DNA from 4 places in the Rhizobium sp. UFLA01-1127 genome. Region 3 is predicted to be linked to each of the others. Evidence: predicted binding sites of a transcription regulator. Region 3 holds the regulator's gene; each other region holds the start of a gene.
What was found. Region 3 encodes PhoB, which activates phosphate uptake and scavenging genes when phosphate is short. Its sites were predicted from a motif close to TGTCATNNANCTGTCAT; they were not measured.
Positions count from the first base shown of each region.

Region 1: a site for PhoB is predicted at 936-952, ahead of Q4Q11_RS03945 (esterase-like activity of phytase family protein). Genes of this name have one in related genera too.
Region 2: a site for PhoB is predicted at 1,487-1,503, ahead of Q4Q11_RS21160 (phospholipase C). Genes of this name have one in related genera too.
Region 4: a site for PhoB is predicted at 1,084-1,100, ahead of Q4Q11_RS09315 (UDP-2,3-diacylglucosamine diphosphatase). Genes of this name have one in related genera too.

Region 1 is NZ_JAUQTZ010000009.1:50,195-52,375, reverse strand. Features, by position in the region: gene glmS (glutamine--fructose-6-phosphate transaminase (isomerizing)) at 1-7, shown strand, start outside; gene Q4Q11_RS03950 (DUF502 domain-containing protein) at 186-884, shown strand; gene Q4Q11_RS03945 (esterase-like activity of phytase family protein) at 1,124-2,181, shown strand, end outside.
Region 2 is NZ_JAUQTZ010000091.1:9,458-11,638, reverse strand. Features, by position in the region: gene Q4Q11_RS21160 (phospholipase C) at 1-1,399, opposite strand, end outside; gene cysE (serine O-acetyltransferase) at 1,652-2,181, opposite strand, start outside.
Region 3 is NZ_JAUQTZ010000055.1:4,669-6,849, forward strand. Features, by position in the region: gene Q4Q11_RS15660 (GcrA family cell cycle regulator) at 1-327, shown strand, start outside; gene phoB (phosphate regulon transcriptional regulator PhoB) at 475-1,158, opposite strand; gene phoU (phosphate signaling complex protein PhoU) at 1,190-1,903, opposite strand; gene pstB (phosphate ABC transporter ATP-binding protein PstB) at 1,956-2,181, opposite strand, start outside.
Region 4 is NZ_JAUQTZ010000027.1:33,035-35,215, reverse strand. Features, by position in the region: gene Q4Q11_RS09320 (MFS transporter) at 1-44, opposite strand, end outside; gene Q4Q11_RS09315 (UDP-2,3-diacylglucosamine diphosphatase) at 212-1,018, opposite strand; gene Q4Q11_RS09310 (NADP-dependent malic enzyme) at 1,281-2,181, shown strand, end outside.

The DNA.
Region 1 (2,181 bases), on a different contig from region 3:
GGAATAGGCCCGCCTGCGGTCACGCTTTTGCTTTCACGTCGTCGTGAGCCGGGCGTCTGTTCGGCTTGGCGGCGTGACTGACGGGTTGTATGCATTGATGATTTCTGGCACGTTTCCTGGACGGAGATGGTGGGGAGGTTTTGCCGGTTAGGGGTGGGCGACGGAACGGAGTTTTCGAGCGGCGAATGACTGAAAAGCTCATCAAGATGTCCGTAACCATGCGGATCAGAAACAATTTCCTGGCCGGCCTCATTATCTGTGCTCCGATAGCAATCACGCTTTGGCTGACCTGGTCCGTCGTTCATTGGGCCGACAGTTGGGTTCGCCCCTATATTCCCGCGCGCTACGACCCTGAGAGCTATCTGAATTTCGCCGTTCCCGGCACCGGCCTGCTGATCGCGATGATCTTCATCACGCTGGTCGGTTTCCTGGCCAAGAACCTGATCGGCCAGAGCATCGTCCGCTTCGGCGAGTTGATCGTCAATCGCGTTCCGCTGGTGCGGACGATCTACAAAAGCGTCAAGCAGATATTCGAAACGGTGCTGAAGGAGCAGGGCACCTCCTTCAAGAAGGTCGGGCTGATCGAGTATCCGAGCCCGGGCCTCTGGTCCATGGTTTTCATATCGACGGATGCCAAAGGCGAGATCGCCTCGAAGTTCAACGCCATGGGGCAGGACATGGTGGCGGTCTTCCTGCCGCCTACACCCGTGCCGACGGCCGGTTTTCTTGTCTTCGTTCCTCGCGACAAGATTACGGTGCTCGACATGAGTCCCGAGGATGGCGCCAAGCTCCTGATATCGGGCGGTCTCGTTGCGCCAGAATATAAGGAGCTGGTCGCGGCCAAGGAACTGCGGCAACCCGTTCCCATAAAGTCCCTCTCCTAGAATTGCTCCGGTTCCTATAGTTGGATGGGTGACCTCGCGTATTGCGCGAACTGTCATGTCCCTATCATATTGACACCTTAGAGCGTCGTTGGGGACAGATTGCCGGATGCGTCTCATCATCGGATGCCCGGCGCTTCCGTGCCGGGCTGTCGTTTTCTGACCCGATCTGAAATCGGGCCGGAGATGGATGCCGTTGTCTCCATAAGGGCTTTCATCAGGAGGATATTGTCTTGACCTATATGCGTTCGAAGAGCTCGCGGCTCCTGTCGGCTGCACTCGCCACATTCGTTTTCGCCGCGCCGGCCGCGGTACTCGCCGATACGTCCGTAACCGTTCAAGGCGTGACGCTCGTCAATAAGGGCCGCGTCGCCATCGGTCGCATTCCAGCCAATCAGCGGGACAAGTTCGGCGAAACCTTCGGTTCCGGCTCGGGCATGTCGATCGACATTAAGAACTGGACCCGCAATGCCGACGGCACCTACAAAGGTTCGCTGTGGCTGCTGCCGGACCGCGGCTACAATGTCGCCGGCACCACGGATTACGGCGCGCGTCTCAACACCATCGATATCAAGCTGACGCCGGTCGCTCCCGGTGCAACGCCGCCGGCCGGCAAAGAACAGTCGGGTGTCGAAGCCAAGCTCGCGGATACGCTGCTGCTGAGGGACAATAAGGGCACCGAAACCACGGGGCTCGATCCGGCGAACGGCGTCCGCAATCCGGAAGGCGCCATGCCGTTGCTGCCGCAGGCGCCGAACGGCAAGATCTCGCTCGACAACGAGGCCATTGTGCGGCTGCCCGATGGCTCGATGTTCATCAGCGATGAATACGGTCCCTACATCTACCGCTTCTCGGCGGATGGAAAGATGATCTCGGCCACGGCACCGCCGGCCGCGTTTCTGCCGATGCGACACGGCACGGTGAATTTCTCCTCGAACAATCCAGGCCCTGGCGAAGCGGCTCCCGATCCGAAGGACCCGACGAGCGGGCGTCAGAACAACCAGGGCTTCGAGGGCATGTCCCTGACCCCCGACGGCAAGTTCCTGATCGCCGTACTCCAGTCCGCGACCCGTCAGGATGGTGGTGATTCCAGCTCGACGAGACAGAACACACGCGCCCTGGTCTACGACGCTGCCGATCTCGATCACCTGAAACTGGTGCACGAATATGTCGTGCCTTTGCCGGTTTTCACCAACGACAAGGGCAAGACCGCCGTCGCCGCCCAGAGCGAAATCGTGGCGCTTTCACCAACAAGCTTCCTGATGCTCGCGCGCGACAGCAACAACGGCTACGGCCAGAA
Region 2 (2,181 bases), on a different contig from region 3:
GGCGCGTGCCGTAGCCGCAGCGTCCCTGTGCCGGCAGGCCGTTGACGCCTGGCAGCGCCGTGCCGGTGGAGCAGCTGTCGCCGCTCAGCACGTCATAGCCCTTGATCGGGAGCTTCGACGGATTGACGACCGCATGGGCATGATCATACCAGCCGTCGGAATCGTCGTAGAGGACGACGATCGCGGTGTCCTTCCAATCCGGCGAATTCTGTACGGTGTTGACCACCTCGGTCACGAATTCCTGTTCGTCGAGCGGATCGGAATAGCCGGCATGGCCATCCTGATAGGCGGGCGCCTTCAGGAAGCTGATCGTGGGCATGTTGCCGTTCTTCAGCGCCGCATAGAAGTCGGTCATGTCGTACTGATGGTTTGCCGCATCCGTCGTGCCGATCGCCGCCACGGAGGACGGGCGCGCGTGCGTCGGATTGGCGGTCGAAGCATAGTATTGGAACGGCTGGTGATGCGGAATGTAGTCCGTGTAGTTGACCTTGGTGACCGTCGACGTTGTCGCGCGCTTGCAGCCGGTCGTGCCGTCGGGGTTGGTCAGCGAGAGGTCGAAGCCGCCCTCGAAGAAGCCCCAGGTGATCTTGTGTTCGTTCAGCATGTCGCCGATGTTCTTGCCGTACATCAATGCCGTCTGGCCGATGGAGCAGACGTCGCCTGTCGGATCGAAGTCGCTGATCGCGGTCCAGCCGCCATTGCCGTCGGGCACGATACGGCCCTTGGAATAGGTGCCGTCGCTTTCCAGCGTGTAGCCAGGCGGCAGGATCGCGCCATTGGTCTGGCCGGAAATCAGGTTCAGCGCGCCGGGGGTGGAGGGGCCGAAATTGGTGGAGAAGGAATTATCGCTCATTGCGTAGTGCTGGGCGTAGTTCCAGAGCGCCGTGACGGTGTTGCCGTCATAATAGCCCATGACCTGACCTTTGGTGCCGAAAGCGCCGGCGGCTCCCTTGGTGCCACGGCCGGTATTGGCCGGGAAGAAGTCCATGGCGAAGTTGTTGTAGGCGGCTTGCTCGGCGGTATAGCCGTGGTTCTGCGACTGAGTCGCGGCCTGCGTCCGGTCGAGCCGGAAGGGTGCCGCAGCATCGGCGCCGTTTGCGGTATTCGTCTTGTTCGGGTTGTTGTCGATGAGCCCGGCATGGGCGAGCGTATTGATGTCGGTCGGCGTGTTGTCGGCGACCTTGAATGCCGGTTCGCCATCGACATTTGCGGCTTTGGGGTAGGTCGCGAAATAATGGTCGAAGGAAACGTTTTCCTGGAAAATAACGACAAGATGCTTGATCGGTGTCGCGGTATTCGGCGCCGGGCTTAAATCAGCGGCACCGGTGGTGGAACAGAGCAAAACAAGGCTGAGCGCGCTGCCGGTTGCAAGGGCAACGCGACGTGAAAAACGGGTCATCGTCATATCCTCTTCGAGTGGGGGCATTGCTCCGGCGCATTTGCGCCACGCCGGACATAGAGAACCCTTTCGAGCTATCAATGGAGTATGACAGTTCCATGAAGGGCGCGGTGAAAGGATTTCGCTTCTGTCGAGCACAGGGGCGACAAAGGACGATTCTGCGGTGACGGCCGATGACCGATGGAGAGCGTCTGGCGGGAAAAATGGCGATGCCGCCTTATGTCACGGGCGGCCCGTCACCAAATAGGACGGTTAGATATTCTGGTCCATCATTTCGGCCGGAATTTCATCAGCGCGATGAATGCGGACGACCGTGGCCGGAACGCCTGCGACGGTGCAATGCGGGGGAACGGCCTTCACAACGACGCTGCCGGCAGCGACTTTGCTGTAGGCGCCGACTTCGATATTGCCGAGGATCTTGGCGCCGGCGCCGATCATCACGCCGTGGCGGATCTTTGGATGGCGGTCGCCGCTTTCCTTGCCGGTGCCCCCGAGCGTCACGTTCTGCAGGATTGACACCTCATCCTCGACGACGGCGGTTTCGCCGATGACGATGCCGGAGCCGTGGTCGAGCATGATCGAGGTGCCGATCTTCGCGGCCGGATGGATATCCGGACCGAAGACCAACGAGACAAGGTTGGAAAGCCAGCTCGCAATTTCCGTGCGGCCTTCCATCCAGAGTGCATGGGCGATGCGGTGCGTCTGCAGGGCGTGGAAGCCCTTCAGATTCAAGAGCGCATGCAGGTAGGTCTTGCACGCGGGGTCGCGGGTGCGCACCGCGA
Region 3 (2,181 bases):
CCTCGCGCCACGAGCTACGGATCGCGCGTTGCCACCCGCACCGTAATCACCCGCCAGCAGGGTGCAACCATGCTGAAGGAAGAGATCGAGGTTGATTCCGTCAACGAAATCCAATATCGCCCGGCTGCAAACGTCGTCGTTCCGATCTCCCGCCGGCTTGGCTTGACGGAGCTGACGGAACGCACCTGCAAGTGGCCAGTCGGCGATCCGCTGAAGGACGATTTCCACTTCTGCGGCAATGACAGCCCGGATTCGTCGCCTTACTGCACCTATCACCAGCGCATGGCATACCAGCCGGTGCATGATCGCCGCCGAAACAACGGTTAAGCGTCACATTGTGCAGCAGATTTAAAGCGCTACAGCGACCTTTGCGCGCCACATATGGTGCGCGGCGCTGCAAATGAGAAACGGGCCACTCGAGGCCCGTTTTTCTATTTCCGCCGCTATGTAGTGATGCCCGAGCGGCCTTGCCGCTCAGGCTTCCATGGAATAGCCCGCGCCGCGAACGGTGCGGATGACATCCTGCATATTGGAGAAATTGAGCGCCTTGCGCAGGCGGCCGACATGAACGTCGACAGTGCGTTCGTCGACGTAGATATCGTGGCCCCAGACACCGTCGAGCAACTGTGAGCGCGAGAAGACGCGGCCCGGCGAGGACATCAGGAATTCCAGCAGGCGGAATTCCGTCGGCCCCAGCCGCACTTCGCGGCTCTTGCGGTGGACACGGTGAGTTTCGCGGTCCAGCTCGATATCGCCGCAACGCAACACCGTGGAGAGAACCTCCGGGCGGGCACGGCGCAGCATCGCCTTGACGCGAGCCATCAGCTCCGGCGTCGAGAACGGCTTGACGACGTAGTCGTCCGCGCCGGTGGAAAGGCCACGCACGCGCTCGCTTTCCTCGCCGCGGGCGGTCAGCATGATGATCGGCAGGCGCTCGGTCTCCGGCCGCATGCGCAGCCGGCGGCAGAGCTCGATACCGGACACGCCGGGGAGCATCCAGTCGAGGATCAGGAGATCGGGGATGCGCTCCTGGAGACGCAGCTCGGCCTCATCGCCTCTGAGGATCGTATCTACCTCGAAGCCTTCAGCCTCGAGATTGTAGCGCAGCAGAACGCTGAGCGCTTCCTCGTCTTCTACAACAGCAACTCTCGGAACCATGCGCCTATGGTCTCCTTTCTTCGCTTCCAAATTATTCCGTCACCGCGCCGACGGTGTTGGCGGTATCATCCTTCGGGCGCTCGCCTTCCGGCTGAGCACCAGTCGCCATGTAATAGATCGTCTCGGCGATGTTGGTGGCATGGTCGCCGATGCGCTCGATGTTCTTGGCGCAGAAGAGAAGATGCGTGCAGGTGGTGATGTTGCGCGGATCTTCCATCATGTAGGTCAGCATCTCGCGGAAGAGCGAGGTATACATGGCGTCGATTTCCTCGTCGCGTTCGCGGATCGACACGGCCTTGTCCGGCGAGCGGGTGGCGTAAACGTCCAGAACTTCCTTGAGCTGGCTCAATGCCAGTTCGGAGAGATGCTCGATGCCGCGGGCAAGACGGCGGGGGACGCCGGTGCCCTGTACGGCAATGACGCGCTTTGCAGTGTTCTTGCCGAGATCGCCGACGCGCTCCAGATCGGAGGCGATGCGGATCGAGCCCATGATTTCGCGAAGGTCGGCGGCCATCGGCTGACGGCGGGCGATCGTGACGATCGCCTTGTCGCCGACTTCGCGCTCGGCATGGTCGAGAACCACATCGTCGGAGATGACCTTCTGGGCCAGGGCCGCGTCGCTGTTGACCAGGGCGCGTACGCTGTCGCTGACCATCTGCTCGGCCAGGCCGCCCATTTCCGCAATGCGGCGCGTCAGGAACTTCAGGTCTTCGTCGTAGGCTGAGAGAATGTGAGTGGAGACCATTTTTTCTATCCTCAAAGTGAACTGTGTGAAAGGAGCCGCGCGCCTGACATCATCAACCAAAACGGCCCATGATGTAATCCTGCGTGCGGAAATCGTCGGGATTGGTGAACATCTTATCGGTGTCGTTCTCCTCGACCAGATGGCCGAGGTGGAACATTGCGGTGCGTTGCGAGACGCGGGCTGCCTGCTGCATGGAGTGCGTCACGATGACGATGGTGAAATTCTCCCGCAGCTCGTGAATGAGATCCTCGACCTTGGCGGTCGCGATCGGATCGAGC
Region 4 (2,181 bases), on a different contig from region 3:
GGAGGCGCACCCTCGCCCTGGAAGGACTTGATCGCGGGAATCATGACAGACCTGAAGGGAACTCGTTTGTCCCTATCACGCTATCGGGAATACGACTATGGCGAGAAATGGCCAAAACCATAACGTTTCGGAAAAATCCGAAGCTACGGCCCTTTCGCTGCGATCAATAATTATGACAGGCTATTATTGAGCCTGTGAGGAGGCGCGAGGATTACGCCGCCTGTGCGCCTAACGCCTGCGGCAATTCCCCGACGGGAGAACCGACCGGCTGCGTCTCGAGAATGTTCTGCCAGGTGATCAGCTCGAACGTGCCGTCGTAGTGCTCGGCAATCGCCGTGCAGCTTTCCACCCAATCGCCGGTGTTGATATAGCGGACCCCATCGAGATCGTCGATAACGGCATGATGGATATGGCCGCAAATCACGCCATCGGCATCGTTGCGCTTGGCCTCCTCGGCGACGACACGCTGGAACTCGCCGATGAAATTGACGGCATGCTTCACCTGCAGCTTCGCCCAGGCCGAGAAGGACCAGTAGGGCATGTTCAGGCGGCGGCGCACCGCTGCAAGGCCGATGTTGATCAGGATGGCCATGTCGTATGCCCAATCGCCAAGATAGGCGAGCAGGCGGGCATTGCGGACCACGACGTCGAATTCGTCGCCATGGAGCACGAGATATTTCTTCCCGTCGGCCGTTTCGTGCATGGCGCGCTGCGCCACCTCGATACCGCCGAAATGCATGCCGGGGAAATCGCGCAGGAACTCGTCGTGATTGCCGGGGATATAGACAATGCGCGTACCCTTGCGCGCCTTGCGCAGGAGCTTTTGTACGACATCGTTGCAATCCTGGGGCCAGTACCAGTTTCTCTTCAATCGCCAGCCGTCGACGATATCGCCGACCAGGAAGATCGTCTCGGCCTCGTGGTAGCGCAGAAAATCGAGCAGGTAGTCCGCCTTGGCGGCCTTCGAGCCGAGGTGCACGTCAGAAATGAATAGCGTTCGGAACTGCCGGGGGTCCATGTTTTCATTCACGAACTTTATGTCCGTGCCCTATCCTACCTTGGCTATTCCAAAACCAGACTCGTGTTTCAGGAAGATGACAAACCCTGTGTTTGGCAGCCCGGCGGCCAGGTTCAGCCGCGTTTTGCCACGACAAAAACGCGCTGCGGCATCAATTGCATACTGTGAACGCGAAGCGATTGATGTATGGAGGGGACTCTAGCGCAGGCAGGAATGGAGACGCGAGTTGGATACGAACGACACTTCGAAAACAGCCAAGAACATGGCAAGCGGAAATCTCGATGATCAGGCGCTCTATTTCCATCGCTATCCCCGCCCCGGCAAGCTGGAAATTCAGGCGACAAAGCCGCTCGGCAACCAGCGCGATCTGGCGCTCGCCTATTCCCCCGGCGTCGCGGCACCCTGCCTCGCCATCCGCGACAATCCGGAAACGGCTGCCGATTATACGTCCCGCGCCAATCTCGTTGCCGTAATCTCCAACGGTTCCGCCGTCCTCGGTCTCGGCAATATCGGCCCGCTCGCCTCCAAACCCGTCATGGAAGGCAAGGCCGTTCTCTTCAAGAAATTCGCCGGCATAGACGTCTTCGACATCGAAATCGCAGCTCCGACCGTCGATGAGATGGTCAACACCGTCTCAGCGCTGGAGCCGACCTTTGGCGGCATCAATCTCGAAGATATCAAGGCGCCGGAATGCTTCGACGTCGAGCGCCGCCTGCGCGAGAAGATGGAAATTCCGGTCTTCCATGACGACCAGCACGGAACGGCCATCATCGTCGCCGCTGCCATCCTCAACGGACTGGAGCTGGCCGGCAAGAAGATCGAGGACGTGAAGATCGTCGCCTCGGGCGCCGGTGCGGCAGCGCTCGCCTGCCTCAACCTGCTCGTCATCCTCGGCGCCAGACGCGAGAACATCTGGGTTCACGACATCGAGGGCCTGGTCTACAAGGATCGCAACGTTCTGATGGACGAATGGAAGTCCGTCTACGCCCAGGACAGCGACAAGCGCGAGCTTGCCGAATCCATTCCGGGGGCCGATGTCTTCCTCGGCCTGTCCGCGGCCGGCGTGCTGAAGCCGGAGCTTTTGGAACAGATGGCGGCAAAGCCGTTGATCATGGCGCTCGCCAACCCGACGCCAGAAATCATGCCGGACCTCGCCCGTGCGG